2 regions of the Methylobacterium nodulans ORS 2060 genome follow, and region 2 is predicted to be linked to the other one. Evidence: predicted binding sites of a transcription regulator. Region 2 holds the regulator's gene; the other holds the start of a gene.
What was found. The regulator HrcA, encoded in region 2, represses chaperone genes, less so after heat shock. The targets are predictions, from matches to a motif close to GTTAGCACTCNCNNNNNGNGAGTGCTAAC.
Positions count from the first base shown of each region.

Region 1: a site for HrcA is predicted at 12,901-12,929, ahead of groES (co-chaperone GroES). Genes of this name have one in related genera too.

Region 1 covers NC_011894.1:1,862,565-1,877,253, reverse strand. Annotated here, with positions in the region: gene MNOD_RS08575 (Bax inhibitor-1/YccA family protein) at 160-984, opposite strand; gene MNOD_RS08570 (ABC transporter permease) at 1,185-3,776, opposite strand; gene MNOD_RS08565 (ABC transporter ATP-binding protein) at 3,790-4,485, opposite strand; gene MNOD_RS08560 (arylesterase) at 4,662-5,258, shown strand; gene thpR (RNA 2',3'-cyclic phosphodiesterase) at 5,271-5,810, shown strand; gene MNOD_RS08550 (PQQ-dependent sugar dehydrogenase) at 5,834-7,042, opposite strand; gene MNOD_RS08545 (alpha/beta hydrolase) at 7,117-7,836, shown strand; gene MNOD_RS08540 (hypothetical protein) at 7,989-8,222, shown strand; gene MNOD_RS08535 (hypothetical protein) at 8,226-8,474, shown strand; gene MNOD_RS08530 (sensor histidine kinase) at 8,591-10,927, shown strand; gene MNOD_RS08525 (ABC transporter substrate-binding protein) at 10,960-12,729, shown strand; gene groES (co-chaperone GroES) at 13,046-13,333, shown strand; gene groL (chaperonin GroEL) at 13,425-14,689, shown strand, end outside.
Region 2 covers NC_011894.1:4,830,085-4,844,773, reverse strand. Annotated here, with positions in the region: gene rph (ribonuclease PH) at 1-418, opposite strand, end outside; gene MNOD_RS22460 (hypothetical protein) at 530-817, opposite strand; gene hrcA (heat-inducible transcriptional repressor HrcA) at 998-2,101, shown strand; gene MNOD_RS22450 (ligase-associated DNA damage response DEXH box helicase) at 2,146-4,638, shown strand; gene pdeM (ligase-associated DNA damage response endonuclease PdeM) at 4,687-5,400, shown strand; gene nth (endonuclease III) at 5,689-6,435, opposite strand; gene MNOD_RS22435 (DUF2244 domain-containing protein) at 6,456-6,992, shown strand; gene recD2 (SF1B family DNA helicase RecD2) at 7,020-9,227, opposite strand; gene MNOD_RS22425 (hypothetical protein) at 9,292-9,642, opposite strand; gene MNOD_RS22420 (penicillin acylase family protein) at 10,295-12,673, opposite strand; partial or broken gene MNOD_RS22415 (alpha/beta fold hydrolase) at 12,904-13,915, opposite strand; RNA gene ffs (signal recognition particle sRNA small type) at 13,990-14,086, shown strand; gene MNOD_RS22410 (DNA polymerase III subunit gamma/tau) at 14,147-14,689, shown strand, end outside.

The DNA of each region.
Region 1 (14,689 bases), 3.0 Mb from region 2:
GCACCGGTCCGGGGTACTTCGAGGCTGAGCGATCTGCGATCGCCTGCACCTCAGCATGAGGAGCGGGGCGGCCTCCACACACCTCAGGTTCGATTGAGTCCAAAAAAAGCCCCGGCCGCGGAGCGGCCGGGGCGGGATGGGGCACCGTGGCGGCGCCCGTTACTCGTTCCGGTTGCCGATCAGCGACAGCAGGAACTGGAACATGTTGATGAAGTCCAGGTACAGCGTCAGCGCGCCGAACACGGACACCTTCGCGGCCGCTTCCTGATCGAAGTTGCCGTAGAGATACATCTCCTTCAGCTTCTGCGTGTCGTAGGCGGTGAGGCCCGCGAAGATCACGACGCCGATCACCGAGATGGCGAATTGCAGCGCGCTCGACGCGAGGAAGATGTTCACCAGGCTCGCGATCAGCAGGCCGATCAGGCCCATGACCAGGAACGAGCCGATCCCCGACAGGCTGCGCGAAGTGGAGTAGCCGTAGAGGCTGAGGCCACCGAACGCGGCCGCGGTGATGAAGAAGACCTGCACCACGCTCGCGCCGGTATAGCGCAGCAGCAGCGTGGAGAGCGAGGCGCCCATCACCGCCGCGAAGGCCAGGAAGGTCGTGCGGGCGCTCGCCGCCGACATCCGGTCCATGCGGAAGGAGAAGAGAAAGATGAAGGCGAGCGGCGCGAGCGCCACCACCCACATCAGGGGCGTCGTGTAGAGGGTGAGGCCGAACTGGGTCAGGTACTGGCCGCCGATGCGGACCATCTGCCCGGCCCCGTTGCGGGCCGCCTCCGCCGGGACGGCGGTCGTGGCAAGCTTGTTGACGCCGAGCGCGACCAGCGCCGAGACGGCGAGGCCGAGCACCATGTTGTTGTAGACGCCGAGCATGAACGCGCGCAGGCCCTGGTCGACCTCGACTTGGCCGCGGGCGTAGCCCATCGGGGCTCCGTACCCGCTCGCGCCGCCCTGCCGGAACGGGCTGTTCTCGAATGCCATGGGAGATTCCTTCGGAAGCTCTCTAGCGTGGGAGTTCCTAAATCGAGGCTCACGCGATCCTCGGACGCCGCAGCACGGCGTCATGCGCGAAATATGAGAGGCTGGGACGGCCCGCACAAGGCCCGAGGCCGGCAAAGCTCGCCGCACTCCCCCCAGGACGCTACGTCCATCGGCCGCAGCGTCGAGCCGGGATTAAACCGTCACAGATTTCGTAAGTAAGGGGCCGGCTTGTGGCCGAGGATCCGCCAGGTCCCGGCGAGCCCCAGGCCGACCGCCACCGCCACCGCGAGGGCGGCCGCGACGAGCGCCCCCGAGAGGTCGAGCAGGAAGTCGATCCGCATCACCTGCGTGACGATCACCCAGGCGGCCAGCGTGCCGGCGATCAGGCCGAACACCGCGGTGGCGAGCCCCAGCGCCCCGTATTCCAGCGCGTAGGCGGCGAGCAGCCTCGCCCGCGTCGCGCCGAGCGTCTTGAGCACGACGGCGTCGTAGAGCCTCGCGCGGTGCCCCGCCGCCAGCGCCCCCGCGAGCACGAACAGGCTCGCGACGAGCGCGACGCCGCTCGCCCCCCGGATGGCGAAGACGAGCTTGCCGACGATGTCGTTCACCGCCTCAAGGGCGTCCTTCACCCGCACGCTCGTCACGGAGGGGAAACTGAGGGCGGCTTGGCGCAGGATGCGCGCCTCCAGCGCCGGGTCCGGCCCCTCCGGCAGCGTCAGGGTCGCGAGGTCGGCATGCGGCGCCCCCCGGAAGGTGCCGGGCGAGAACACCATCACGAAGTTGATGCCGAGGTTGCGCCACTCGACATGGCGCAGATTCGCGATCGGCACCGTGAGGTTGCGGCCGAGCACATTGACCGTGACGGTGTCGCCGACCTTGAGGCCGAGCGCCCGCCCGAGCTGGTCGTCGAAGGAGACGAGCGGGGTCTTCGCCTGATCGGGGGTCCACCATGCCCCCGCGGTCACGCGCGAGCCGTCCGGCAGATCCTCCGCGTAGGTGATGCCGCGGTCGCCGTCGAGCACCCAGGCGGCGTCCTCCGGCGCCTTGATCTCGCTCGCGGGCCGGCCGTTGAGGGCGGTGATGCGCCCGCGCATCATCGGCACGCGCTCGATCTTGCCGCGGGGCGCCGCGGCACCGAGGAGCTGGTCGAAGGACGCGGCGTCCCGGCTCGGGATGTCGAGGAAGAACAGGTTCGGCGCCCGCTCGGGCAGCGAGCGGGTGAGCGTGCGGGTGATGCTCGCGTCGATGAGGCTCAAGGTCACGAGAAGCGTGATACCGAGCCCGAGGGAGAGCACGATCGAGGGCGTCAGCGCGCCGGGCCGGTGCAGGTTGGCGAGCGCGAGCCGCGGGGCGGCGCGGGCCGGGCGCGGCAGGCGGCGCGCGAGCGCCATCAGGCCGAGCGCCACGCCACGCAAGAGCGCGAAGGCGAGCCCCGCCGCGACGATGAAGATCAGCGCGACCTTCCGGTCGAAGGCCGTGACAAGCGCCAGCGCCACCAGGGCGGCGAGCGCGAGGCCGAGGATCGCGAGGTAGCGCGGGCGCGGCCAGCGCCGCTCCGGATCGACCGTGTCGCGGAACAGGCCCGAGACTGCGACGTCGTGCGCGCGGCCGAGCGGACCGATCGCGAAGGCGAGCGCGGTCAGGAACCCGTAGAGCGCCGCAACGAGGAGCTGGCCCGGCGCCACGGTGGGGCTCAGCGGCACCGGCAGCAGATCCGCGAAGGCGGCCTCGATCGCGAAGGGCAGCGCCGTCCCGACCGACAGGCCGATGGCGATGCCGAGGGCGGCGATCAGCATCACCTGCGTCAGATAGAGGCCGACCACCCGGCCGCCCGGGGCGCCCAGGCTCTTCAGCGTCGCGATCGACGTGCGCTTGCGCTCGACGAAGCCGCGCACGGCATTCGCGACGCCGACGCCGCCGACCATCAGGGCGGTGAGGCCGACCAGGGTCAGGAACTGGGTGAAGCGCTCGACGCTGCGGGAGAAGCGCGGATCGGCATTGAGCCGCGAGCGGATCTCCCACCCGGCCTCCGGCAGCGCCGCCTTCGCCTCGGCGATCACCTGCTCGACCCGCGCATCCGACGGATCGGCGAGTTGGACCCGGTAGACCCAGCGGTTGAGGCTGCCGGGCTGGATCAGGCCGGAGGCGCGCAGGGCCGCCTCGCTGGTGAGGAGCCGCGGGCCGAAGCCGAGGCCGTTCGCGATCTTGTCCGGCTCGCTCTGGAGCACGGCGCGCAGCACGATCGGCACGGTCCCGACCGTGACGCGATCGCCGAGCTTGAGATCGAGGCGGGCGAGGAGGGCCGGATCGACCGCCGCCCCGAAGGCGCCGTCGCGCTCGGCGAAGAGGTCGGCGCGAGCGAGGCCCGGCTCGGTGACGAGATCCCCCGCCGCCGGATAGTCCGGACCCACGGCCTTCAGCTCGACCAAGGCCGCGCCCTTCTCGCCCGCCACCGCCATGGCGCGGGTGAAGGCGACCACCGAGACGCGGCCGCGCGCCTCCAGGAAGGCCCGCTCGGCCGGGCTCGCCTCCCGGTGGATGAGGCTGAAGGCGACGTCGCCGCCGAGGATGATCCGCCCCTGCCGGGCGAGCCCGTCGGTGAGGGAGCGCGAGACGGAGGATACGCCGGCGATCGCCGCGACGCCGATCGCCAGGCAGGCGAGGAACACCGCAAAACCCCGCAGGCCCCCGCGCAGCTCCCGCAGGGCGAGGCGAAGCGTGAGGGGAAGACGCGGGCGGTTCGCCGGGCGTCGCGGACCCGGAGCACTCAGGGGGGGCAGGCTGCCGTGCATGGGATGTCCGTCATCAGGCCGTGGCCGCCTGCTCGATGAGCCCGGAGCGCAGCCGCACCGTGCGGTCGCAGAGCCGTGCGAGGCCGGGATCGTGGGTGACGAGGACCAGCGTCGCGCCGCGGTCGCGCTTGAGCGAGAACAGGAGATCGACGATCGAGGCCCCCGTCGCCTCGTCGAGATTGCCGGTGGGCTCGTCCGCCACGAGGATCGCCGGATCGGGCGCCACGGCGCGCGCGATGGCGACGCGCTGCTGCTCGCCGCCCGAGAGCTGGGCCGGGTAATGGTGGAGGCGACGCTCAAGGCCGACGGCGGCGAGTTCCTGCTCGGCCCGCGCATGGGCGTCGGGCAGGTCGGCGAGTTCGAGGGGCAGCGCCACGTTCTCCAGCGCCGTCATGGTCGGCACGAGGTGGAAGGACTGGAACACGATCCCGATGCGCCGGCCGCGGAAGCGCGCGAGCGCGTCCTCATCGAGGCGGGAGAGGTCCGTGCCCTCGACGACGACCCGTCCCGAATCCGGCCGCTCCAGCCCCGCCATGGTCATGAGCAGGGTGGATTTGCCGGAGCCCGAGGGGCCGACGAGGCCCACCGCCTCGCCCGCCGCCACGGAGAGCGAGATGCCCCTGAGGATGTGCACCCGCGCCGCGCCCCGCCCGAGGCTGAGGTCGATGCCATCGAGGGCGATGGCCGGTGCGGTGGCCTTGTCGGTCATGTATCGGTGGCCGATCTGAGGAGCGTCGGAACGACGCGCCGGAGGGAATGGTGAGCCGCAGTGACGATCGCATGACCGCCCGCCCGCCCGATATGGTCGGTCGCTCCCGGCTCCGCCACCTCTTGAGGTGCCACCGTGGCGGTCTCGCGACGCTCCTGTTTCTGTGTGTTGCCGCCATGACGATGCTCGCCGGCCCCGCCGTCGCGGCCCCGCTGCGCCTCGTCGCCCTCGGCGACAGCCTCACCGCCGGCCACGGGCTCCCGGCCGAGGCCGCCTTCCCGGCCGTGCTGGAGCGGGCGCTCAAGGAGAAGGGCCTCGACGTGACGGTGGCCAATGCGGGCGTCTCGGGGGATACCGCGACCGGCGGCCTCGACCGGGTCGACTGGTCGGTGCCGGACGGGACGGATGGCGTCATCCTCGAACTCGGGGCCAACGACATGCTGCGCGGCACCGATCCCGCCGTGACCGAGAAGGCCCTCGACGCGATCATCGCGCGCCTGAAGGAGCGCGGCATCCCCGTGATGCTCGCCGGGATGAAGGCGGCGCGCAATCTCGGCCCCGACTACGTCGCCCGCTTCGACGCGCTCTATCCGCGCCTCGCCGAGCGGCACGGGCTCATGCTCTACCCGTTCTTCCTCGACGGCGTCGCCACCGACCGCAGCCTCACCCTGCCGGACGGGCTGCACCCGACCGCCAAGGGTGTGGAGCGGATCGTCGCGGGCATCCTGCCCAGTGTCGAGAGCTTCGCGACCCGCCTGCGCAAGGCGCCCTGACGGGAGGCCCCCATGCCGCGCCTGTTCACCGGGATCGAGATCCCGCCCGAAATCGGCGAGGCCCTGGCCCGGCATCGCGGCGGCCTGCCGGGCGCCCGCTGGGTCGAGCCGGCCGATTATCACGTCACCCTGCGCTTCATCGGCGACGTCGATGGGGGGCTTGCCGAGGAGATCGCCGTGGCGCTCGGCGAGACGCGGCCGCGCGGCGCCCTGCCCCTCACCCTCGACGGCCTCGCGAGCTTCGGGGGCGACCGGCCGCACGCGCTCTACGCCCGCATCGTCCCCTCCCCGGCGCTCGACGAGTTGCAGGCCGAGCAGGAGCGCCTGATGCGGCGCCTCGGCCTGAAGCCCGACTCGCGCCGCTTCACCCCGCACGTCACCCTGGCCCGGCTGCGGCGCGAGGCGACGCCCGGGGCGGTGGCGCATTACCTCGCCCTCCAGGGCGGCTTCGCGCCCCTCGCCTTCACGGCGGCGCGCTTCGCCCTCTACTCGGCGCGGGACTCGGTCGGCGGCGGCCCCTACGTGGTCGAGGCGGCCTATCCGCTCGCCTGAGCCCGAATGCCGCACCGTGACGCTCACCTGCCCGGCGAGAGCCGCAGGATCCGGCCGTCCGTGCGCGAATCCGTCGCCACATAGACCGCACCGTCGGGGCCGACCGTCACGTCGCGGATGCGGGCATCGAGCGGGATGCGCTCCTCCGTCGCCACGCGGTCGCCGTCGAGCCGCAGCACCACGAGGCCCTCGGACACGAGCCCGCCGACCAGCAGCGCGTCGCGCCAGGCCGGGAAGAGCCTGCCGTCGTAGCGCGCCATGCCGGAGGGACCGATGACCGGGTCCCAGTAATAGACCGGCTGCTCGGTGCCCTCGCGCCGGGTGATGCCCCTGCCGACCCTCGCCCCGCTGTATTCGATGCCGTAGGTCACCTCCGGCCAGCCGTAATTGCGCCCCGCCTGCGGGCGGTTGAGCTCGTCGCCGCCCCGCGGCCCGTGCTCGACCGTCCAGAGCCGGCCCTGACCGTCCAGCGCCGCGGCCTGGACGTTGCGGTGGCCGTAGGACCAGATCGTCGGCAGGGCGTCGCGGCGGCCCGCGAAGGGGTTGTCGTCCGGTGCCGATCCGTCGGTGCGGATGCGGAACACCTTGCCGAGCCCGCTCGCCAGATCCTGTGCCTGGCCGCGGACCCGCGCATCGGAGCGCTCGCCCACCGTCACGAACAGCGTGCCGTCCCCCGAGAAGACGAGGCGGGAGCCGTAATGCTTGTCCCCGTCATAGGTCGGCATCTGGCGGAAGATCACCTGAAGCCCGTCGAGACGGGCCCGGCCGCCCTCCTCGGCGAGGCGGGCGCGGGCGACGCTGGTGCCGTTGCCGCCGGGACGCGGCTCGCTGAAGCTCATGAAGATCAGGCGGTCGCTCGCGAAGGCCGGGCTGAGTGCCAGGCCGAGGAGGCCGCCCTGACCGCGCGCATCGACCTTCGGGGCGCCCTCGACGGGAGCCGTCCTGCCGTCCGGGGAGATCAGCCGCAGCCGGCCCTCCTTCTCGGTGGCGAGAAGCCGCCCGTCCGGCAGGAAGGCCATGGACCAGGGGCCACGCAGCCCCCGCGCCACCGTGGCGACCGCGACCCGGGTGGCCTCGCCCGGCTGCGGCGCGCGGGTCTGGCCCGGGAAGGCCGGCTTCTGGTCGGGGGCGTTCGGCGGCTGGGTCTCGGCGGGCGGGCGCGGGGGCGCCTCGGCACGGACGGGTCCGGCGAGCGCGGCAGCGGCGGTGAGGATCAGGGCGGCTCGGCGCATGGTCGGGTCTCCCGGGTAGGCCCTCGCGACATAGGGCGCCGGATCCTCCCGGCCGGGCGGTCCGTTGTCGTCGCATGGCACAGGATTCCCCCGAATCACCCGCCGATGCCAGTCTCGGGCGCCTCGCGGCCCGGCCGGGCGCGGCCCCCGCGGATCGCCTGCCGCCGGGACCGCACCGCCTCGGCCTCGGCAACCGGCGCGACGGCCTCCTGGTCCTGCCGCAGAACCACGACGGGAGCGCGGCGCTGCCGCTCGCCGTGATGCTGCACGGTGCGGTCGGCTTCGCGGATGGGGCGGCGCGCCTCGTCCAGGAGGCGGCCGACCGGCACGGCGTCGCGCTGCTCGCCCCCGATTCGCGCGATCCGCGCTCCTGGGACCTGATCCGCGCCCGCTACGGCCCGGACGTCGCCTTCCTCGACGAGGCTCTCGCTCAGACCTTTGCCCGCCTGCCCGTCCGGCCCGACCGGATCGCCATCGCGGGCTTCTCGGATGGCGGCTCCTACGCCCTGTCGCTGGGCCTCGCGAATGGTGACCTGTTCTCGGCCATCCTTGCCTTCTCGCCGGGCTTCGCGGCGCCCGCCACGACCGTCGGCGCGCCGTGGATCTTCATCAGCCACGGCCGCGACGACGCGGTGCTGCCGGTCGCGACCTGCGGCCGGCGCATCGCCGCGCATCTCGCTCAGGCCGGATACAGCACCGCCTACCATGAATTCGCGGGAGGCCACGCGGTCCCGCCCGACCTCGCCGATGCCGCCTTCGCGTCCTTCGTGGCAGGCCGCGCGGGCGGAGGTTAAGGAAATGTTGCGTCGCGCCGGCCCGACGCAACAGAGCGGCTCAGTCCTCCGGCCCGACGCAAAACCCCGGACATCCGCAGCCCCTATACGCAGAGCCACGCAAAGGGGGCCCGGCCAAGGGGCCCCGGCATAGGGGCGGCACGGAGGCGGTCATGATGGGCGTGGCGAGGCTGGTCCTGGTGGGTGCGATGCTGGTGGCCGGCATCGTGGTGATGGCGACCGGGCCCGGCCCGAAGGTCCCGGCAGTGAGTGCGGCGCCGGCCCCGGCCGATCCTTGCGCGGGCGCCGCATGGCCCTATCGCCCGGCGGGTTGCGTCGAGGGGGTCGGGCGTCCGGCCGTTCGGGTGATCGGCGCCTCCACGCGGATTCAGGTCGCCGAGCGCTGACGGATGCCCCATTTCAGCGCCGACATCCTGGACGCGGATCCGGACGGGGCGGCGCTCCTGCGCGAGATCCTCGGACCCGGCGAGCCAAAAAGGTGCCGCGCCTGCACGCCGCTGCCGCTCTTCGCCGCGCCGCCTCCGCCGCCGGCGAGCGCGCGGCCCTCCCTTGGCAGCGCCCGCGCCGAGGCCCGCAGCCGGCCCCCGCGCCGTCATGCCCGCCGCCACCGTCGAAGCGCGGCTTGCCCGCGCTCCTGAGTGGGCTCTACTCTGCCGCGCGCGCCCCGTTCCGCCCCACCCCGAGGCGCTGTGCGGCGACCGGCGAGGCGCGGCCGGCCCGGGATCTCCCGGTCCGCGGGGGGCACGGGGCGAGGATGCGGGTCGGCCACAAGATCCTCCTGGTCGGCGGTCTCCCGATCGCGATCGCCGCGCTCATCGCGCTCGCGGGCTGGCTGCTGCTGGCGGAGGCCGAGCGGGCCCGCGCCGGCGCCGTCATGGCGGGCACGATCTACCGCACCCTCAGCGCCGCCACGACCGTGCGCGACGAGTATCTCGCCGCGCCGCCCGAGGCCCGGACCGACCATGCGGAGCGCTTCGCCCGCCTCACCGCCGAGGCGATGACGGCGCTCGACGACCTGCGCCGCCTCGCCCGCACGCCCGACCAGCTGGCCCGGATCGACGCCGCCCAGGGCGCGCTGATCGATTCCATCGAGCGCATGCAGGCGCTGGTGCGCATCACCCGCGAGAATGACGGCCTGATCGCCGAGATGACGGCCCGCGCCGACACGCTCATGCGCCTCGCCGATCAGGCCCGCGACCGCCAGCGCGCGGCGAATGCCGACCTCGTGGCCTCGCTCACGGACAAGGCGAAGCGGATGCGCCAGGTCCGCGACGTGGTTTCGGCGGTCAATGCGCTGCGGAATGTCGTCGCCGCGCAGGAGACCGAGGTGCTGCGCGGCGCTCCTCCCTTGCGGATCGCCGCCGCCTTCACGCAGATCCGCAACGCGGCCCGCGACCTCGCCGAGGCCCTGCGGGCGGACGGGCGGGAGCGCGAGGCGGAGGAGAGCCTGATCCTCGCCGCCGCCTACGAGGCCTCGCGGACGGGCCGCGAGCCCGAGGAACTCGCCGCCATGGGCGTTCCCGCGGCGGCGGTCTCGCCGGCCGGCGTGCTCGGCGAGTGGTGCGACCGGGTGCTCAAGATCGACGGCTCGGCCCAGCGCTCCCTCCACGACGAGGTCACGCAGCTCCTCGCCTATGCGGTGCAGGCCAACGAGACCGAACAGGCGACGCAGAACATTGCGCTCGCGACGCTCAAGCTCGGCCAGCGCACCGCCGAGGCCCTGCGCCGCCGGGACGCGGCGAGCGCCGCCGTGGCCCTCGACGAGGGGGCCGCCCTCTCGGAGACCGCCGCCTCCCTGCCGATCTCGCCGCTGATCCAGGGGGAGATGGTGGACGCGATCGACGGCTGGCGGGCGCGGCTCGGCACCACCATCGAGGGCCTGCGCCGGCAGAACGAGGGCATCGCCGAGATGGACCGGCTGGCCGCCGGCATGGGCGAGAGCGCGCGCCGGCTCAACCAGATCTTCATCGACGATGCCGACCGGTTCGGCAGCTCGATCCGCCGCCTCCTGCTCGTCGGCGCGACGGCTGGCCTGGTGATCGGCTCGGGGCTGGCGCTCGCAGTCGCGCGCTCGATCACCGCGCCCCTGCGGCGCCTGCAGCGCAGCATGCTGGCGCTCGCCGCCGACCCGTCCCGTCGCGACGTCGGCGATACGGGCCGGCGGGACGAGCTCGGCGACATGGCCCGGGCGACCAGCATCTTCGTCACCGAGATCCGCCGGCGCGAGCGGGCCCTGCGGCGGGCCAAGGAGGAGGCCGACCGCACCCTCGCCGAGCTGCGCCAGACCCAGTCCGACCTGATCCAGGCGGAGAAGCTCGCCTCCTTGGGCCAACTCGTCGCGGGCGTCGCCCACGAGATCAACACGCCGCTCGGCATCGCGCTCACCACCGCGACCCTGGTGCGCGACGAGGCGCGGGAGTTCCGCGAGGTCGCCGGCGGCCAGCTCTCCCGCTCGCGGCTGACGAGCTTCATCGACCGGGTGCAGGAAGGCTCCCATCTCCTCACCGCCAACCTCGCCCGCGCCGCCGATCTCGTGCACAGCTTCAAGCAGGTGGCGGTGGATCGCGTCAGCGACGAGCGCCGCCGCATCGCCATGCGCGACTGGCTCGACGAGCTTTTGCGCAGCCTCGGCCCCCTCCTGCGCAAGGGCGGGCATCGGATCGAGCTGCCGGCAGGCGAGGAATTCGAGATCGAGACCTATCCGGGCGCGCTCGCGCAGGTCGTCACCAATCTCGTGAAGAACGCGGTGGTGCACGGCTTCGCGGAGGGAACGCCCGGGCGCATCACCGTGACGGTGGAGCGTGAGGGGACCTGGATCCGCCTCGAAGTCGCCGATGACGGCCGCGGCATCGCGGCGGCGCACCGGGAGCGGATCTTCGACCCGTTCTTCACCACGGCCCGCCACCGGGGCAGCTCGGGCCTCGGCATGCACATCGTCTACAACCTCGTCACCGGCCGTCTGCAGGGCCGCATCGCGATCGACAGCCGGGAAGGCCAGGGCACGCGGGTGCGCGTGGAGTTCCCGGCGGAGCTGGCCGCGGAGGCGCCGCCCGCACGGGCTGCGGCAGGCATCTCCGCTGCGTCGGCGTGAGGGTCGAGCACGGGCAGGGAGGGACAGGCAGCATGGCGACCCGGAAGCGGTGCGCGCGTCACATTACACCAACGGCCCAGGCTGCTGGCGCAGCAGGTGCTGACGCAGCGGGCCGTTGGCCCAACTCGAATTTTCGACACCAAGCCAAAGGCTTGGCGAAAATTCGAGAGTGGAACCAACGGTCCTTTTCAAGGCCCGTTGGTATCATCCGCCGGCTTGCCGGCGCCCTCCTGTTCTGTGTCCTCCCGGCCCTCGGCCCCGCCGCGGCCAGGACCCTGGTGTTCTGCTCGGAGGGCAATCCCGAATCGCTCAACCCGCAGCTCGTCACCACGACGACCGGCATGGACGCCACCTGGCCGATCTACAACACGCTGGTCGAGTTCGCCCCGGGCACCACGACCATCCGCCCGGCGCTCGCCGAATCCTGGACGATCTCCGAGGACGGACGCACCTACACCTTCCGCCTGCGCGCGAATGTGCGCTTCCACGACAGCGCCCGCTTCCGCCCGACCCGCCCCCTCTCCGCGGAGGACGTGGTCTTCTCCTTCGAGCGTCAGTGGAAGCCCGACCACCCGTTCCACCCGGTCTCGGGCGGCGCTTACGCGTATTTCCGCGATCTCGGCCTGCCGGAGCTCCTGGAGGCCGTCGAGGCGGTCGATCCCCTGACCGTGCGGATCCGCCTCAGGGAGCCGGACGCGACCTTCCTGCCCGACATCGCCATGGCGCTCGGCGGCATCCTCTCGGCAGAATATGCCGCGCAGGCCAAGGCGGCGGGCGACCCCGAGCGGATCGACCGCGAGCCGATCGGCACCGGCCCGTTCCGCTTCGCCAGCTTCCAGCCCGACGTGGCGCTGCGCTACCGCGCCTTCGCGGAGCACTGGGACGGGCGCCCGGCGATCGACAGCCTCGTCTTCTCGATCACGCCCAACGCCGCCGTGCGGCTCGCCAAGGTCCGGGCGGGGGAATGCCACGTGACGGCCTTCCCGAACCCGGACGACCTCGACGCCATCGCGGCCGATCCAGCGCTGGTGCTGATGCGCCAGGAAGAGCTCAATATCGGCTACCTTGCCCTCAACACCCGCAAAGCCCCCTTCGACGACCGGCGCGTGCGGCGAGCCATCGGCATGGCGATCGACAAGGAGGCCATCGTCCAGGGCGTCTACGGGGCGGGCGGCACCGCGGCCCGCACGCCGATCCCGCCGAACCTCTGGGCCTACGACCCGGCGATCCGCGACGACCCCTTCGATCGCGACGAGGCGCTGCGGCTCCTCGCGGAAGCCGGCTGGCCGGACGGCTTCGAGGCGGAGCTGTGGTACCCGCCCGTGAGCCGCCCCTACAACCCGAACGGCCGGCGCGTCGCCGACCTGATCCAGGCCGATCTCGCGCGCATCAACGTCCGCGTCCGGCCGATGACCGAGGAATGGAGCGCCTATCGGGGCCGGATGCTCGCCGGCGAGACGGCGCTCGCGCTGTTCGGCTGGACCGCCGACAACGGCGACCCGGACAACTTCCTCGGCGTGCTCCTCGGCTGCACGGCGACCCGGCCCGGCGGCAGCAACATCGCCCGCTGGTGCGATCCGGCCTTCGACGCCCTCGTGACCGCGGCGCGCCGCACCGCCGACCAGACCCGGCGGGCCGCCCTCTACGCAGAGGCCCTGCGCATCTTCAAGCGCGAGGCCCCCTGGGTGCCGATCGCCCATTCGGCCGTGTTCGTGGCCGCCCGCCGCGAGGTGAAGGGCTACGTGATGGACCCGCTCGGGCGGCACCTCTTCCGCAGCGTGACGCTCTCCGGCACGCCCTGATACGGTTTCCGGACGATCAGTTCGGAAATCGCATCACCAAGCCCGCGCGGCGCGGAGCAGAGCTCCGCGCCGGCGTGAGCGAAGCCGAAATCCGCATTGCCGCGCGATTGCGGCAGCAATCGCCGAGCAATCAATCGGATTTCGGATGACGCGCCCGCTTGGCACGCGCCGTTTGGCACTCGCCATCCCGGAGTGCCAGAATTTTTTCGCCGACCCCTTGAATGGCGAAATCCGCGCTCCCAGCTTGGCGGCGCCGGGCGGCTCAGACGAGAGCCCGGGCCCATCGACATGGTTTGAGAAGCGCTGGAGACACTCGATGACGTTCCAACCGCTCCATGATCGCGTTGTCGTCCGCCGCATCGAGGCGGAGGAGAAGACCAAGGGCGGCATCATCATCCCGGACACCGCCAAGGAGAAGCCGCAGGAGGGCGAGATCGTCGCCGTCGGCCCGGGCGCCCGCGACGAAACCGGCAAGCTCGTCCCCCTCGACGTCAAGACCGGCGACCGCGTGCTGTTCGGCAAGTGGTCCGGCACCGAGGTCCGCATCGACGGTCAGGACCTGCTGATCATGAAAGAATCCGACATCATGGGCGTCCTCGCCTGAGGCGGCCTCCCACGGACTCGTGAACTTCGCCCTTTGAGGCTGCCCATCTGGGGCGCCTTGGGGCTGCAATCTAACAAAAAGGATCTATCCGATGGCTGCCAAGGACGTTCGTTTCTCTTCGGACGCGCGCGAGAGGATGCTGCGCGGCGTCGACATCCTGGCCAACGCCGTGAAGGTGACGCTCGGCCCGAAGGGCCGCAACGTGGTGCTCGAGAAGAGCTTCGGGGCACCCCGCATCACCAAGGACGGCGTGACGGTCGCCAAAGAGATCGAGCTCGCCGACAAGTTCGAGAACATGGGCGCCCAGATGGTGCGCGAGGTGGCCTCGAAGACCAGCGACGTCGCCGGTGACGGCACCACCACGGCGACCGTGCTGGCCCAGGCCATCGTCAAGGAAGGCGCCAAGTACGTCGCCGCCGGCATGAACCCGATGGACCTCAAGCGCGGCATCGACCTCGCCGTCGCCGCCGTCGTCGAGGACCTGAAGCAGAATTCCCGCAAGATCACCAAGAACGACGAGATCGCCCAGATCGGCACGATCTCGGCCAATGGCGACGCGGAGATCGGCCGCATGCTCGCCGAGGCGATGCAGAAGGTCGGCAACGAGGGCGTGATCACGGTCGAGGAGGCCAAGACGGCCGAGACCGAGCTCGACGTGGTCGAGGGCATGCAGTTCGACCGCGGCTACCTGTCTCCGTACTTCATCACCAATGCGGAGAAGATGATCGCCGAGCTCGAGGATCCCTACATCCTGATCCACGAGAAGAAGCTGTCCTCGCTCCAGGCCATGCTGCCGGTGCTGGAGGCGGTGGTGCAGACCGGCAAGCCGCTGCTGATCGTGGCCGAGGACATCGAGGGCGAGGCGCTGGCCACGCTGGTGGTCAACAAGCTGCGCGGCGGGCTGAAGGTGGCGGCCGTGAAGGCGCCGGGCTTTGGCGACCGCCGCAAGGCGATGCTGGAGGACATCGCCATCCTGACCGCCGGGCAGATGATCGCGGAGGATCTCGGCATCAAGCTGGAGAACGTGACGCTGCCGATGCTCGGCCGGGCCAAGCGGGTGCGGATCGAGAAGGAGACCACCACGATCATCGATGGGGCCGGCGAGAAGGCGGACATCGAGGCGCGGGTGGCGCAGATCAAGGCGCAGATCGAGGAGACCACCTCGGACTACGACCGGGAGAAGCTGCAGGAGCGACTGGCGAAGCTCGCCGGCGGCGTGGCGGTGATCCGGGTCGGCGGCGCCACCGAGATCGAGGTCAAGGAGAGGAAGGACCGCGTCGACGACGCCATGCACGCGACGCGTGCGGCGGTGGAGGAGGGCATCGTTCCGGGTGGCGGCGTGGCGCTGCTCCGGGC
Region 2 (14,689 bases):
ACTCGTGCAGGGCCACCCAGGCGCCCGTGATCGAGGCGGTGCGGGTGCCGCCATCGGCCTGCAGCACGTCGCAGTCGATCACGATCTGGCGCTCGCCGATGGCGGGCAGGTTCACCACCGCGCGCAGCGAGCGGCCGATCAGCCGCTGGATCTCCTGCGTGCGGCCCGAGGGCTTGCCCGCATTGACCTCGCGCCGGTTGCGCTCATGGGTCGCGCGCGGGAGCATGGCGTATTCGGCGGTGATCCAGCCCTTGCCGGAGCCGCGCAGCCAGGACGGGCCGCGTTCCTCCAGCGAGGCGGTGCACAGCACCCGGGTCTCGCCGAAGGTGACGAGGCAGGAGCCCTCGGCGTAGCGCGCGACGCCCCGCTCCAGCGTGACCTTGCGCAATTCCTCCGGCGCACGCTTGGACGGACGCATGGGGCTCTCCTTCGATCGGCACGGGGTCGCGCTCATAGGCGCTGGCGCGCCGGGCGGCAAGCGGGGAGCCCGGAGACCATGCCGGTCTCCGGGCCGGAAACATGCGCCGGGTTAGTAGCGCCAGTGGCGGCGATGATGATGGCGGTAGTGGTGGCGGCGGTGGTGGTAGGGCCGCCAATGGTGATGATGGTGGCGGCGCCAGCCGTAATGGTGCCCGCGCCCGTGCCCGCGCCCGTGGCGGATCTGGACGATGCCGGAATCGACGGATGCCGCCACTGCGGGCGCCGGCGCGAAGGGAGCCGCCTGGGCGCTGCTGCCCGCGCCGGCGAGACCGGCGACGACGAAGGCTGCGGCGGCGGTGAGATGTCGGCCGCGGATCGCGATGCGGGATGTCAGCATGATGGCCTCCGAGGTTTCCTCCTGCCGACCCGGGGCATGCCTGTCCCAAGGCCGGGAGGAGAAGGATGGGGTCGCGCGGCTGAACGGCAACTGACGGAGCGGCGACGGAGCGCGGGCTCCCACGCTTGCGCGCGCGCCGCGCCAGCCTCACATTAAGACGTCAGTCGTTCCAAGTGGTTGATGAACACGCGCGATCTCCCCCCTCTGCCGGCCGGGCCCGGCCAGGCTCGCAGCCTCGCCGAGTTGAACGAGCGCTCGCGCGAGATCTTCCGCCAGATCGTCGAGAGCTACCTCGCCACGGGCGAGCCGGTCGGGTCCCGCAATCTCGCCCGCATCCTGCCCATGACGCTGTCGCCGGCCTCGGTGCGCAACGTGATGGCGGATCTGGAACAGGCCGGGCTGATCTACGCCCCCCATACCAGCGCCGGCCGCCTGCCCACGGAGACGGGCCTGCGCTTCTTCGTCGACGCGCTGCTCGAACTCGGGGATGTCGGCCAGGAGGAGCAGGGGCGGATCGAGGCGCAGATGCGCGCTGCCGCCTCCCGCCACACCTTCGAGACCGCCCTGACGGAAGCCTCCGTGATGCTGTCCGGCATCTCCCGCGGGGCCGGCGTCGTCGTGACGACGAAGCAGAACGCCAATCTGCGCCATGTCGAGTTCGTGCGGCTCGATCCGGGCCGGGCCCTCGTGGTGCTGGTCTCGGAGGACGGATCGGTCGAGAACCGCCTCGTCGACCTGCCCCCCGGGCTGCCGGCGGGCGCCCTGCAGGAAGCCTCCAACTTCCTCAACGCCCGCATCCGCGGCCGGACGCTCGGGGAAGTGCGCGCCGAGATCGAAGCCAGCCGGGAGGCGATGAAGCGGGAACTCGACGCGCTCACCGAGCGGCTGGTCGATGCGGGGCTCGCCCGCTCGGTCGGTCCGAGCGAGGAGCGCCATCTCATCGTGCGCGGGCAGGCGAATCTCCTGGAGGATCTGCGCGCCGCGGAGGATCTGGAGCGGATCCGCCTCCTGTTCAGCGATCTCGAGAGCCAGAAGGACGTCATCGACCTCCTCACCCGGGCCGAGGGGGGCGAAGGCGTGCGCATCTTCATCGGCTCCGAGAACAAGCTCTTCTCGCTCTCCGGATCCTCGATGATCGCCGCGCCCTTCCATGACGGGCGCCAGAAGATCGTCGGCGTCGTCGGCGTGATCGGGCCGACCCGGCTCAACTACGCCCGCATCGTGCCGATGGTCGATTTCACCGCCCGGGTGATGTCCCGGATGCTGGAGAACGGGCGGGTGTGAGCCGCCGCAGCGCGGTTCCGGCGGGGCGCGAGGCCCTCTCGCCCGTGCGGGATCCGGATGCGCTCCCGGCCGCCTTCGCCGACTGGTTCGCCTCGCGCGGCTGGACCCCGCGGCCGCACCAGCTCGCGCTGCTTGGCGCCGCGCAGGCGGGCCGCTCCGCCCTCCTCGTCGCCCCGACCGGGGCCGGCAAGACGCTGGCGGGCTTCCTGCCGACCCTCGTCGACCTCGCCGGCCGCGAGGCCGCGGCGCGGCGCGGCCTGCACACCCTTTACGTCTCGCCCCTGAAGGCGCTCGCCGTCGACATCGCCCGCAACCTCGAAGCGCCGGTGGCCGAGATGGGCCTCGGGCTTCGCATCGAGACCCGCACGGGCGACACGCCGGCCCACAAGCGCAGCCGCCAGATCGCGCAGCCGCCCGACATCCTGCTCACCACCCCTGAGCAGCTCGCGCTCCTGATCGCCCACCGCGAGGCGGAGGTTTTTTTCGCCGGCCTCAGGCGGGTGGTGCTCGACGAACTCCATGCCCTCGTCACCTCGAAGCGCGGCGACCTCCTCGCGCTCGGCCTCGCCCGGCTGCACCGGCTCGCCCCCGGGCTTGCCGCCACGGGCCTCTCCGCGACCGTGCGCGAGCCGGACGCGCTCCGGCGCTACCTCGTCCCGCAGGCGCCGGAGCCGCGCAGCGCCGATCTCATCGTGGTCTCGGGCGGGGCGAAGCCGGACCTGCGCCTGCTGGAGGCGACGCGCCATCTGCCGCTCGCCGGCCACACGGCCTCGCTGGCGATGCCGGCCATCTACGACCTCATCCGCCGGCACCGGATGGTGCTCGTCTTCGTCAACACGCGGCTTCAGGCCGAGTACACCTTCCAGGAGCTGTGGAAGCTCAACGAGGATGTGCTGCCGATCGCGCTCCACCATGGCTCGCTCGACGCGACGCAGCGCCGGCGGGTCGAGGCGGCGATGGCGGAGGGCCGCCTGCGGGCGGTGGTCTGCACCGCCACCCTGGATCTCGGCATCGACTGGGGCGACGTCGACCTCGTGGTGAATGTCGGGGCGCCCAAGGGGGCGAGCCGGATCATGCAGCGCATCGGCCGCGCCAACCACCGCATGGACGAGCCGTCGAAGGCCTATCTGGTCCCGGCGAACCGGTTCGAGATCCTGGAATGCCGCGCCGCCCTCGACGCCGTCGAGGAGGCCGCCCAGGACACCCCCGACCCCCGCATCGGGGCGCCGGACGTGCTCGCCCAGCATGTGCTCGGGATGGCCTGCGCCGGGGCCTTCGCCGCCCCGGACCTCTACGAGGAGGTGCGGTCGGCCGCCCCCTACGCGGACCTCGCCTATGAGGATTTCGAGCAGGTCGTCGATTTCGTCGCGACCGGCGGGTATTCCCTGCGCGCCTACGAGCGCTTCGCCAAGATCCTGCGCGGGCCGGACGGGCTCTGGCGGGTGCGCGACGCGCGCACCGCGCAGCAATACCGGATGAATGTCGGCACCATCATCGAGGCGACGACCGTGAAGGTGCGCCTCGCCCGCGGCGTGCGGGGGAAGCCGGGCATGATCCTGCCCGCGGGCGGGCGGATCCTCGGCGAGATCGAGGAGGATTTCGCCGAGACGCTCACGGTTGGGGACACCTTCCTGTTCGCCGGCGAGGTGCTGCGCTTCGAGGGGCTGCACGAGGACGAGGCCCTGGTCACCCGCGGCCCCGCCGGCACTGATCCGGCGATCCCGAGCTATGCCGGCGCGAAATTCCCGCTCTCGACCTTCCTGGCCGCCCGCGTCCGGGAGCTGATCGCCGATCCCTTCGAGTGGGACCGCCTGCCCGCGCAGGTGACCGATTACCTGCTGCAGCAGCGCCGCCGCTCGATCCTGCCGGGCCCGCGCGATCTCCTGGTCGAGACCTTTCCGCGCGGCAACCGCCACTATCTGACCTGCTTTCCCTTCGAGGGGCGTCTCGCCCACCAGACGCTCGGCATGCTGCTGACCCGCCGCCTGGAGCGGGCGGCTTTACGCCCCCTGGGCTTTGCGGCGAACGATTACGGGCTCGCGATCTTCGGCAGCCGGGACGTCGCCGAGCGGATCGGGCGCGAGCCGGGCTTCCTCGACCGCCTCTTCGCCGAGGACATGCTGGGCGACGACCTCGAAGCCTGGCTCGATGAATCCGCGATGATGAAGCGCACCTTCCGGCAATGCGCGGTGATCGCCGGGCTGATCGAGCGCCGCCATCCCGGCCAGCGCAAGACCGGGCGTCAGGTCACGATCTCGACCGACCTGATCTACGACGTGCTGCGCAAGCACGAGCCCGGCCACCTGCTGCTGCGGGCGGCGCGCCAGGATGCGGCAACCGGACTCCTCGACGTGCGCCGCCTCGGCATGATGCTGTCGCGCATTCAGGGGCGAATCATCCACAAGGCGCTCGACCGCGTTTCGCCGCTCTCCGTGAACGTCATGCTCGAGATCGGGCGTGAGCGGGTCTACGGCGAGGGGGCCGACGAGATTCTGGCCGAGGCCGAGGCGGCTTTGCTCGACGAAGCGCTTGCCTGACCTGATCACACGAGCCAGCGCGCCCGGGCTCCCGAGGACGAAGACACCGTGACGCCGGCCCTGAAGCTCGAGAAGACCCGGAAAACCCCTGCCCTGATCCTCGCCGGCGAAGCCCTCACCCTCGATCTGAGCGGCGTCCTCTGGATTGAGGCCCATCGCACCCTGGTAGTGTCGGACCTGCACCTGGAGAAGGGCTCGTCCTTCGCGGCCCGCTCGGGCCAGTTCCTGCCGCCCTACGACACCCGCGAGACGCTCGCCGCCCTGCACGAGGTGGTGGCGCGCTTCGACCCGGCCTGCGTCGTGGCGCTCGGGGATTCCTTTCACGATGCGGGCGGGCCGGGGCGGATGGATCCGGGCGACCACGCGCTGATCGCCGCCCTGCAGGCGGGATGCGACTGGGTCTGGATCAACGGCAATCACGACCGCGCCGTGCAGGACGGCGTCGGCGGGCGCTTCGCCGACACGCTCCGGATCGGTGGATTGACGCTCCGGCACGAGCCCGCGGCGGATGCCGCCCCGGGGGAGGTCGCCGGCCACCTGCATCCGGTCGGCAAGGTCGCCATGCGGGGGCGCGCCGTGCGCCGCCGCTGCTTCGTGACGGACGGGCGCCGCCTCGTGATGCCGGCCTTCGGCGCCTATGCGGGCGGCCTGAACGTGCGCAGCCCCGCCTTCGACGCGCTCTTCCCCGACGGCCTGACCGCGCATCTCCTGGGGGACGGTCGGCTGTTCGCGATCGGGCGGGCGATGCTGGCGCGGGAGTGATACAACTTTCGGTTGAGTTTGCCACAGGCTTCACCAACCCTGAGGGATGAAACCGGCCGCAAGGCCCCCGGATGGCAGCCCCACCGGCCCTCATGCTGAGGTGCTGCGTAGCAGCCTCGAAGCACCCCGGAACGCAGGTCCAAGGCTCCGGTGGCTGGGATCATCGGTCCGGGGTGCTTCGAGGCAGCCTACGGCTGCACCTCAGCATGAGGGCCGGTGGGGCTGCCACGCAGGTCAGGTTCTATTTAGACCGACGGCCCAAGATGCTGACGCATCGGGCCTTCGGTCTCAAACCGGCGCCGGCGTCTTGTCCGGATAGCGGCACAGATCCGCGATCACGCAGCGCCAGCATTCGGGCTTACGGGCCTTGCAGACGTAGCGCCCGTGCAGGATCAGCCAGTGATGGGCGTTGTGCCGGTAGGGTTCCGGCACGATCGCCTCGAGCCCTTCCTGCACCTTGTCGGTCGTGGGCCCGGGCGCGAGCGGGATGCGGTTCGAGACCCGGAAGATGTGGGTGTCGACCGCGATGGTCGGCTCGCCGAAGGCAACGTTGAGCACCACGCTCGCGGTCTTGCGGCCGACGCCGGGCAGCACCTCAAGCTCCTCGCGCCGCCGCGGCACCTCGCCGCCATGCCGCTCGACCAGGATTTGCGAGAGCGCGATGACGTTCTTGGCCTTGGTGTTGAAGAGGCCGATGGTGCGGATGTGCTGGCGCACCGCTTCCTCGCCGAGCGCCAGCATGGCGGCCGGATGGTCGGCTTTCGCGAAGAGGTCGCGGGTCGCGAGGTTCACGCCCTTGTCCGTCGCCTGAGCCGACAGCACTACCGCGACGAGCAGCGTGTAGGGATTGACGTATTGGAGATCCGAGCGCGGCGCCGGATTGGCGGCGCTCAAGCGAGCGAAGATCTCCCGCAGCGTCGCCGCGTCGACCGGCTCGGGCGTCTTCGGCACCGCGGGCGCAGTGAGGGGCGCGACCAGCGCCGCTCCCGCTTTCGTCTTCACTTTCGAGGGAGCAGCCGGCTTTCGTCGCATCATGGCTGCCTTATATTGTCTGTATGGAGAGCGACAAGGCACAGGACGGACGCCTGACGCACCACCCTGACGGGCGCGATCCCGACGCGATCGAGCGTCCGGTCTTCGCGGCGGTGATCCGGCCGCATTGCTCGCTCGGCCGCACCGGCTTCCAGATCGTCATGGCCGCCTGCTGCCTCGTCTCGCTGGTGACGAGCCTCGTCTTCCTGCGTCAGGGCTTCTGGCCGATCGCCGGCTTCTTCGGCCTCGACATGGTCGCCCTCTGGTTCGCGCTCAGCGTCAGCATGCGGCGGGGCCGCTCCTTCGAGGAGGTGGTGGTCAGCCAGATCGAGATCCTGCTCGCCCGCGTGAGCCATCGCGGCGAGCGGTCGGAGTGGCGCTTCAACCCGCTCTGGAGCCGGATCCAGAAAGTGGAGGACGACGAGTACGGGCTGCAATCGCTGGCGATCGTCTCGCGCGGCCGGCGGGTTCTGGTGGCCCGCGACGCCTCCCCGCCGGAGCGCGAGACCATCGCGGAGGGCCTGTCCCGGGCCCTGGCGGAGGTGAAGAAGGGGTTCTGATCCGGGTTCGGTGGTTCGGAGACCGGATCAGGCTTGCGCGAGCCACTCCCGCAGCTTCGTGAATCGCGGCCGCATGGCGCCGCCCCGCACCGCGATCGCCACCGCCCGCCTCTGCGCCACCAGCACCACCAGCCGCTTGCCGCGCGTCACCCCCGTATAGAGGAGGTTGCGGGCGAGCATCGTGTAATGCTGGAGCGCCACCGGGATCACCACCGCCGGGTATTCCGAGCCCTGCGACTTGTGGATGGTGATGGCATAGGCGGGGGTCAGCACGTCGAGCTCGTCGAACGGATAGGCGACCTCGCGGCCGTCGAAGCCCGCGATCAGATTCCCCTCCTCCGGATCGATCCGCAGCACCACGCCGAGATCGCCGTTGAAGACCTCGCGGTCGTAGTCGTTCTGCACCACCATCACCCGGTCGCCCGGCGCGAAGCGCCAGCCGAAGCGCTCGACGGAGTGAGCCGGGGCGGGATTCAGCACCTGCTGGAGCGCGTGGTTGAGGTGGCGGCTGCCGAGGGCGCCGCGGGTCATCGGGCAGAGCACCTGCACGTCCCGCACGGGATCGAGGCCGAAGCGGCGGGGGATGCGCGCCGTAACGATCTCCACCAGCCGCTCCGCGCCGACCTCCGGATCCTCGATCTCGACCAGGAAGAAGTCGCCGGAGGGATCCGGGCTGCCCTCCGGCATCCGTCCGGCCTTGATGCGGTGGGCGTTGACGATGATCCGGCTCTCCGCCGCCTGCCGGAAGACCTCGGTGAGGCGCGCCACGGCGATCCGGCCCGAGGCGATGACGTCGGCAAGCACCTGGCCCGGCCCGACCGAGGGCAGCTGATCGACATCGCCGACGAGCCAGAGCGCGGCGTGCCGCGGCAGCGCGCGGGTGAGCGCATTCATCAGCGGCACGTCGATCATCGAGGCTTCGTCGACGACGAGGAGGTCGCAGTCGAGGGGGTTCTGCTCCCCGCGCTGGAAGCCACCCCGGGCCGGATCGACCTCCAGCAGGCGGTGCAGGGTCTTGGCCGGGCGGCCGGTCTGCTCGCTCATGCGCTTCGCGGCCCGCCCGGTCGGCGCGGCGAGCAGCACGCGGGCCCGGACGGTGGCGAGCACCCGCAGCAGGGCATCGAGGGTGCTGGTCTTGCCGACGCCCGGCCCGCCGGTGATCACCGCGACCTTGGCTTCCATTACGGTGCGGGCCGCCTCCCGCTGCGAGGGCGAGAGCACCCGCCCCGTCTCGGCCTCGACCGCGGCCAGGGCCGGGTCGACGGCGATCTCGCCCCAGGGCAGCGGCGCGGTCGCGAGGGCAGCCAGCCGCTCGGCGATGGCGCGCTCCGCCCCGTGGAGCCCGCGCAGGAAGATGTGGGTCTCGCCCCCGATCGTGTCCGCCACCACCGATTCGCCGCCGATCTCCTCGACGAGCGCCGTGCGGGTGAGAGCGGGATCGACCCCGAGCAGATCGGCCGCCCGCGTGACGAGGTCGGGCACCGGCAGGGCGCAATGGCCGTCATCCATCGCCGCCTGCAGCGCATAGGCGATGCCGGCCCGGAGCCGGGCGGGGGCGGTCGGCGGCAGGCCGAGCTTCGTCGCGATGGCATCCGCGGTGCGAAAGCCGATGCCGCGCACGTCGCGGGCGAGGCGGTAGGGGTCCTCGGTCATCACCGCGACCGCCTCCGCCCCGTAGGTCTTGTAGATCCGCACCGCCCGCGCCGTGCCGACGCCATGCGCGTGGAGGAAGATCATGATCTCGCGCACGACCCGGTGCTCGGCCCAGGCGGCGACGAGCCGGGCGGCCCGCACCGGCCCGATGCCCGAAACCTCGGTGAGCCGCTCGGGCGCCGCCTCGATGACCGTGAAGGTGTCGGCCCCGAAGGCCCTCACGATCCGCTTGGCCATCTCCGGCCCGATGCCGCGCATCTGACCGGAGGCGAGATAGCGCTCGATCCCCTCCGCGCCGGTCGGCGGCGTGCAGGCGAGGGTGTCGGCACGGAATTGCAATCCGTGCGTCCGGTCGCTGACCCAGGCCCCCGTCGCGGTGATCCACTCGCCCGCCGCGACGGTGGGTGCGTGGCCGACGACCGGCACGAGGTCGCGCCGCCCGCGTGCCTTCACCTTCAGGACGCAGAATCCACTCTCGGGACTGTGGAAGGTGACGCGCTCGATCGTCCCCGCGAGGGCATCGCGGGGCGCTTCGGCGCCGCCGGCCCGCGGCGGGCGGCGCGTGGTGGAGGAGGCGTGCATCGGCTCACGGCAGAGATCGGGAGCAGGCAGCCCGGCCGCAAGGTTCCCTCGCCGCAAGCTTTCCCTACCAGGTCTCCGGCACCTCGCCCGGCGGGAGCGGCGGCGCGACGCGCTCGCGCGGCAGGCCGAAGCCCTCGGCGCGCCAGGGCCGGTGATGCCAGCGCGGCGGCCCGTCGAAGCCCGGCCCCTCGTCGCAGACGCGGACGCGCCGCACGACCTCCTCGCCATCTGCATCGATGCGGCGCTTCACGAAAACCCGGCAGGTCTCGTCCGCGCGGGAGAAGCGCGGGGGCGCCCAGCCGGGCCGGACGCCGTAGGGGGCGGGACGCGGCTCATCGAAATCGGCCGCGACGGCCGGGCCGGCGAGGACGAACGCGGTGGCGGCGAGCGCGCCGAGGCGGACGAGGCGGGACATGGGATGGGACTCCGGGGCGGCGCCGGATCGGGACCGCCGATGCCGCCACCCTGGGCCCGCGGTCTTGAACCCGCTCTGAAGTCGCCGTTCGGCCGGCATACAGACACGGCGCGCAGGCTGCCCGGAGCAGCACCTGATCGCAGGTCTGCCGGGTCGATGATCCGACGCTCGTGGGAGCCCAGCGGCCCTCATGCTGAGCAACCATTCGATCGAGGGCGGGGGTTGGCTGCCCCTGGCGGGAGCGCTCAAACGGCATGGCTTGGCTCAGGCGGGACGGTTCTCCGCCCATTCCCGGACGACTGCAGCGTCAGCGGAAGGAGATCCGGGAACCAGCACGAGGACTCGCCGCGAAGCGGCTCCGTTTGCCTCCAGCGTGGCTGGCAAACGGTCGCTGCGCGACTTTTCGTGCTGGATCCCGGGTCGCATTCCGCTGCCGCCGCATGCGCCCGGGACAGGGGGAGCGGGCGAGAGGAGGCCGGGCGAGACGACGGTCTCGAACAGTCCGTTCGGAAACCGGATCAGCTGCCACCGGCCAAGCCGACCCTGACGGATGAAGCGTCAGGATTCGCCACGCGCCGCGCCGCGCCCGAAGACGGTGCGTTTTCGACTGAGGAGCATGGTGATTGCCATGGGAGGGTTTCGGCCGTGACGCTCAGCGAGCGACCCCTCCGTCGACTGGTCGTCTCCTTGGCCGCAGGCGGATCACCCGCATGGTTGCCGCATCCACCGCCTCACGCGAGTAGAGGAGCGGCCGATAGGCCCGCTTCGACCAGGGCTCCGCATGGTCGGCGTAGTGGGGCGAGCGCGGATCGCCCGACTGGCCCGGCCCGTTGATGAACAGGCTCGCGTCCCAGTTCCCCACATCCACCACCATGCGGAAGGAGGCGCCCGTGGTCAGCCGGAACGTGTCGGTCCGGTAGCCGGTATTCATCACGGTAACGCCCGAGCCGCCGACCGGCAGCGGGCCGATGTCGTGTCCGGCGAACCCGACACCCGAGAGCGGATGGAGGAAATGGGCCTGGTGCAACCGCCCCCAGCGCCAGCCTTGCGGGTCCGGGCCGAGCCGGGCGATCCCGTCGCGGAAGGCCGCCGCCAGGGTTTCAGCGAGCAGCGCGTCGCGGGCCTCCCGGCCGAGGGGCGGTCGGGGCGCCTCGAGAAGGGCGAGCAGCGTCTCGGTATCGCCCGGGGCGAGCAGGGTCTCGGTCGCGGCATCGGGCGCGACGGCCCGGAGAAGTCCCGGGCGCAGGTGATTCACCCACCAGATCTCCGCGAGGGCCGCCGCCGCGCTGTCCTCGTGCAGGTGCCCGTCGAAGGCGACGAGCAGCGCCAGGGCGGCGCCGAGATCCCCCTCCCCCGCGAGCGCCCCGCTAGCGAGGCGGGCGAGGCGCAGGGCCGGAAGCGAGAGGTCGTCACCCTGGAGCGCCGCCGAATCGGCGAGCGCGTGGCGCGGCTGGCCGTCGAGCACGGCGGCGATGCGCAGGGCCCGCCAGGGCTCATGCCATTCGTAGCCGATCGCGTGCGGATATCCCGGCGGCAGGTTCATCTCGTTCGCGCTCGCCACGATGCCGCCGGGCGGATCGATGGCGCGCGGCAGATCCTCCGGGCCGACGAAGCCGTCCCATTCGTAGCGCCCGTCGCCCGGGACCGGCATCAGGCCATCCCAGTTCGGCCGGCGCGGCGCCTTGCCGGCGACGAACCACGCGATGCGGCCCGAGACATCCGCATAGACCTGGTTGACGCTCGGCGCCGACCAGTGCCGCAGGGCGGCCCCGAAGTCCTCCGGGCTCGCGGCGTCCAGATAGGCGAGGCTGCCGAGATAGGCGGCCGTTCCGGGCTCGCTCCACACGGTGCGGAGCGCGAAGGCGCGCCGGGCCACGCGGTCCTCCCACAGCACCGGCCCGTGGCGGGTGAAGGCGAGGTGCACGATCTCGTCCGGGCCGCCCCGGACCAGGATGCGCTCCTCGATCCGGCGCATCCCCTCCCAGCCATCGCCATAGCGGTAGAGGTCCGGATCCTCCGGATGGGTCTCGTAGACGCAGAGATCCTCCTGATCGATGGGCGAGATCGTGAGGCTGAAGGCCGCCCGGCCGTTATGGCCGATGGAGATCCCCGGCAGCGCCGGTTCGCCCGCGCCGATCACGTCGAGCCCCGGCGCGGAGAGATGCACCACGTAGCGCAGCGAGGGCAGCGTGTAGGCCCGGTGCGGGTCGCTCGCCAGGATCGGCCGCCCTGTCGCCGTGCGGGAGGGGGCGAGGGCCCAGTTGTTCGAGCCGTCCGGCGGAGAAGCGTCGAAGGAAAGCGGCGCATCGCCCGCCGTCACGGCGCCGTGCTCGTTCACCACGGCCCAGCGCCACGCCTCCTCCCGCGGGCAGGCGAGCCGGGCCGGCGTGAAGCCGACGCCCGCGGTCGCGAGCCGCACGACCTCGATCACGTCCGGCGGCACGCCCGGGGGGTCGAGCCCCTCGGGCACCTCCGGGACGTGGTCGGGCGCGAGCGCCTTGCGATAGGGGTCGAGGGCGAGGGCACCGCGCGCCGCCACCTGCGCACGGGCAACCTCGGAGAGCGCGTTGCGCGTCAGCGCGTGGCTGCGGATGCGCACGACGTCGAAGGCATCCCAGCGCGCGGGCCGCGTGCCCATGGTCGCGAATTCCGGCGGCAGCCAGGACGGGTCCGCCTCCGTGAGGCCGATGAAGGCGTTGAGGCCGGCCACGAAGGCTTCCGCGATCGCCCGCGCCTGCGGCGTGCCGTAGGCCGCCCACTCGGCCGCCTCGTCACCCCGGTAGAGGAAGAGCCGCGATGCGCGGTCCTGGGCGAGGTAGCCGGGCCCGAAATCGCCGGCGAGCAGGCCGAGGCCGCGCTTGCGCCAGAGATCGAGCTGCCAGAGCCGGTCCCGTGCGGCGTTGAAGCCCTGGACCAGGAAGGCGTCGTGCCGGCTCTCCGCCCGGATATGCGGCACGCCCCAGCGGTCGACGCGGATCTCCGCCGGGCGTTCGAGGCCGGGGATGTCCAGGGTGAGATCGGCCTGATTCATCGTTCCTCCTGCACGGCAGGCCGGCAGTCTCGGCGCCCCGCTCGCGCCTGTCCAATCGGGTCGGGCCTGCGGCAGACCCACTGGCCGCAGGCCCGAATCACCGTCATGCTTTTCCGGCAGCGGAGCGCGCTGCTCGGGGTGTCCTGCCGCAATGCATCCCGGCACCCGCCGCGCCCCTCATGCTGAGGCGCCGCTGCGATCGTGACCGAATCCCGGCCATCACCCGTCCGTCAGCGCCCGGCGAGTTCCTTCAGCAGGGCCTCGTGGAAGCGGTCAGGCGCCTCGACCTGGGGCGAATGGCCGAGATCCGGGAACTCGACCAGCTTGGCGTCCGGAATGCGCCGGGCCACCTCCGGGCCGAGAAGGTCGTAGCGCCCGAGCCTCGCGGCGAGGTCGGCGGGCGCGCGGTTGGCGCCCGGCGCGGTGCGGTCCTTATCCCCCACGACCAGCACGGTCGGCACGCGCAGGCGCTCGAACTCGTGCACGACCGGCTGGGTGAAGATCATGCCCGAGGTCTGGGCCTGGTTCCAGGCCACCCGTTCCGCCCCCGGCCCGCCATAGAGCCCCGCCTGCATCTGGACCCAGCGGTCGTATTCGGGCTTCCACTGGCCATCGTAGTAGAACTTGAGCTGGTAGGCCTTAATGCTCTCGAAGGTGGTCTTGCGCTCCTGGGCGAAGGACGCCTCGATGGTCTGGTAGGGAACACCCTTCTCCTGCCAGTCCTCCAGGCCGAGCGGGTCGACCATGACGAGCTGCTCGACCGCATCGGGATACATCAGCGCAAAGCGGGCGGCGAGCATGCCGCCCATCGAGTGGCCGATGACCGTCGCCTTGGCGATGCCGAGCGCGTCGAGCAGACCCTTGGTGTTCGCGGCGAGCTGGGGCAGGCTGAACTGGTAGCCGGCCGGCTTGGTCGACTTGCAGAAGCCGACCTGATCGAGGGCGAGCACCCGGAAGCCGGCTTCGCGCAGGGCCGCGATGGTCTTCTCCCAGGTGGCGGCGCAGAAGTTCTTGCCGTGCAGCAGCACCGCCGTGCGACCGTTCGGACGATCCGGCGCCACGTCCATATAGGCCCATCGCGAGCGTCTGGCCCTGCGAGGCGAAGCCATGGCGGCGCACCTCGTGCGGATAGGTGAAGCCTTCGAGTTCCGGACCATAGGTCTCGGCGGCCTGGGCGGTGCCGGCGGGCGCGAGGCCGAACGGGGCGACGATCAGGGCGGCGAGGGCGAGGCGGTGCGTCATGGGAAGACCTCCGGCGCGGGATGCGGGGCAGTCCCGCGCTTGCGTTTCCGCCGCCGCCCGCTCATATAGGCGCCGGGAGGTTGGCGGGGGACGTTTCACTCGCCAACCGGGTCAGGTCCGGAAGGAAGCAGCCCTAACGAGAACGAGCGGGTTCTCGTCCAGCCTCCCACCCTCATTCCACGAGAGCGCGCGCCGGGCTTGTCGCCCGCGCGCCCTCCGCGACCGCGGCGCATGGACGAGACCTCCGGCACGCCTCTGACCGACGAGCCGGGTTTCCCGGGTTTCGCCATGCCGGCCGCCCCGGGGCAGGCCGCCGCGCCCTACCGGGTGCTCGCCCGCAAGTACCGCCCGAAGGACTTCGAGGACCTGATCGGCCAGGGCGCCATGGTGCGCACCCTGGCGAATGCCTTCGAGGCCGGGCGCATCCCGCAGGCCTGGATGCTCACGGGCGTGCGCGGCGTCGGCAAGACCACGACGGCCCGGATCCTCGCCCGCGGCCTCAACTACGCCCTGCCCGACGACCCGCAGGCCGGCCCGACGATCCGCATGCCGGCCCTCGGCCTGCACTGCGCGGCGATCATGGAATCGCGCCACATCGACGTGCTGGAGATGGACGCCGCGTCCCATACCGGCATCGACGACGTCCGCCAGATCATCGACGGCATCCGCTATGCGCCGGTTTCCGCGCGCTACAAGGTCTACATCGTCGACGAGGTCCACATGCTGTCCGAGAAGGCGTTCAACGCCTTCCTGAAGACGCTGGAGGAGCCGCCG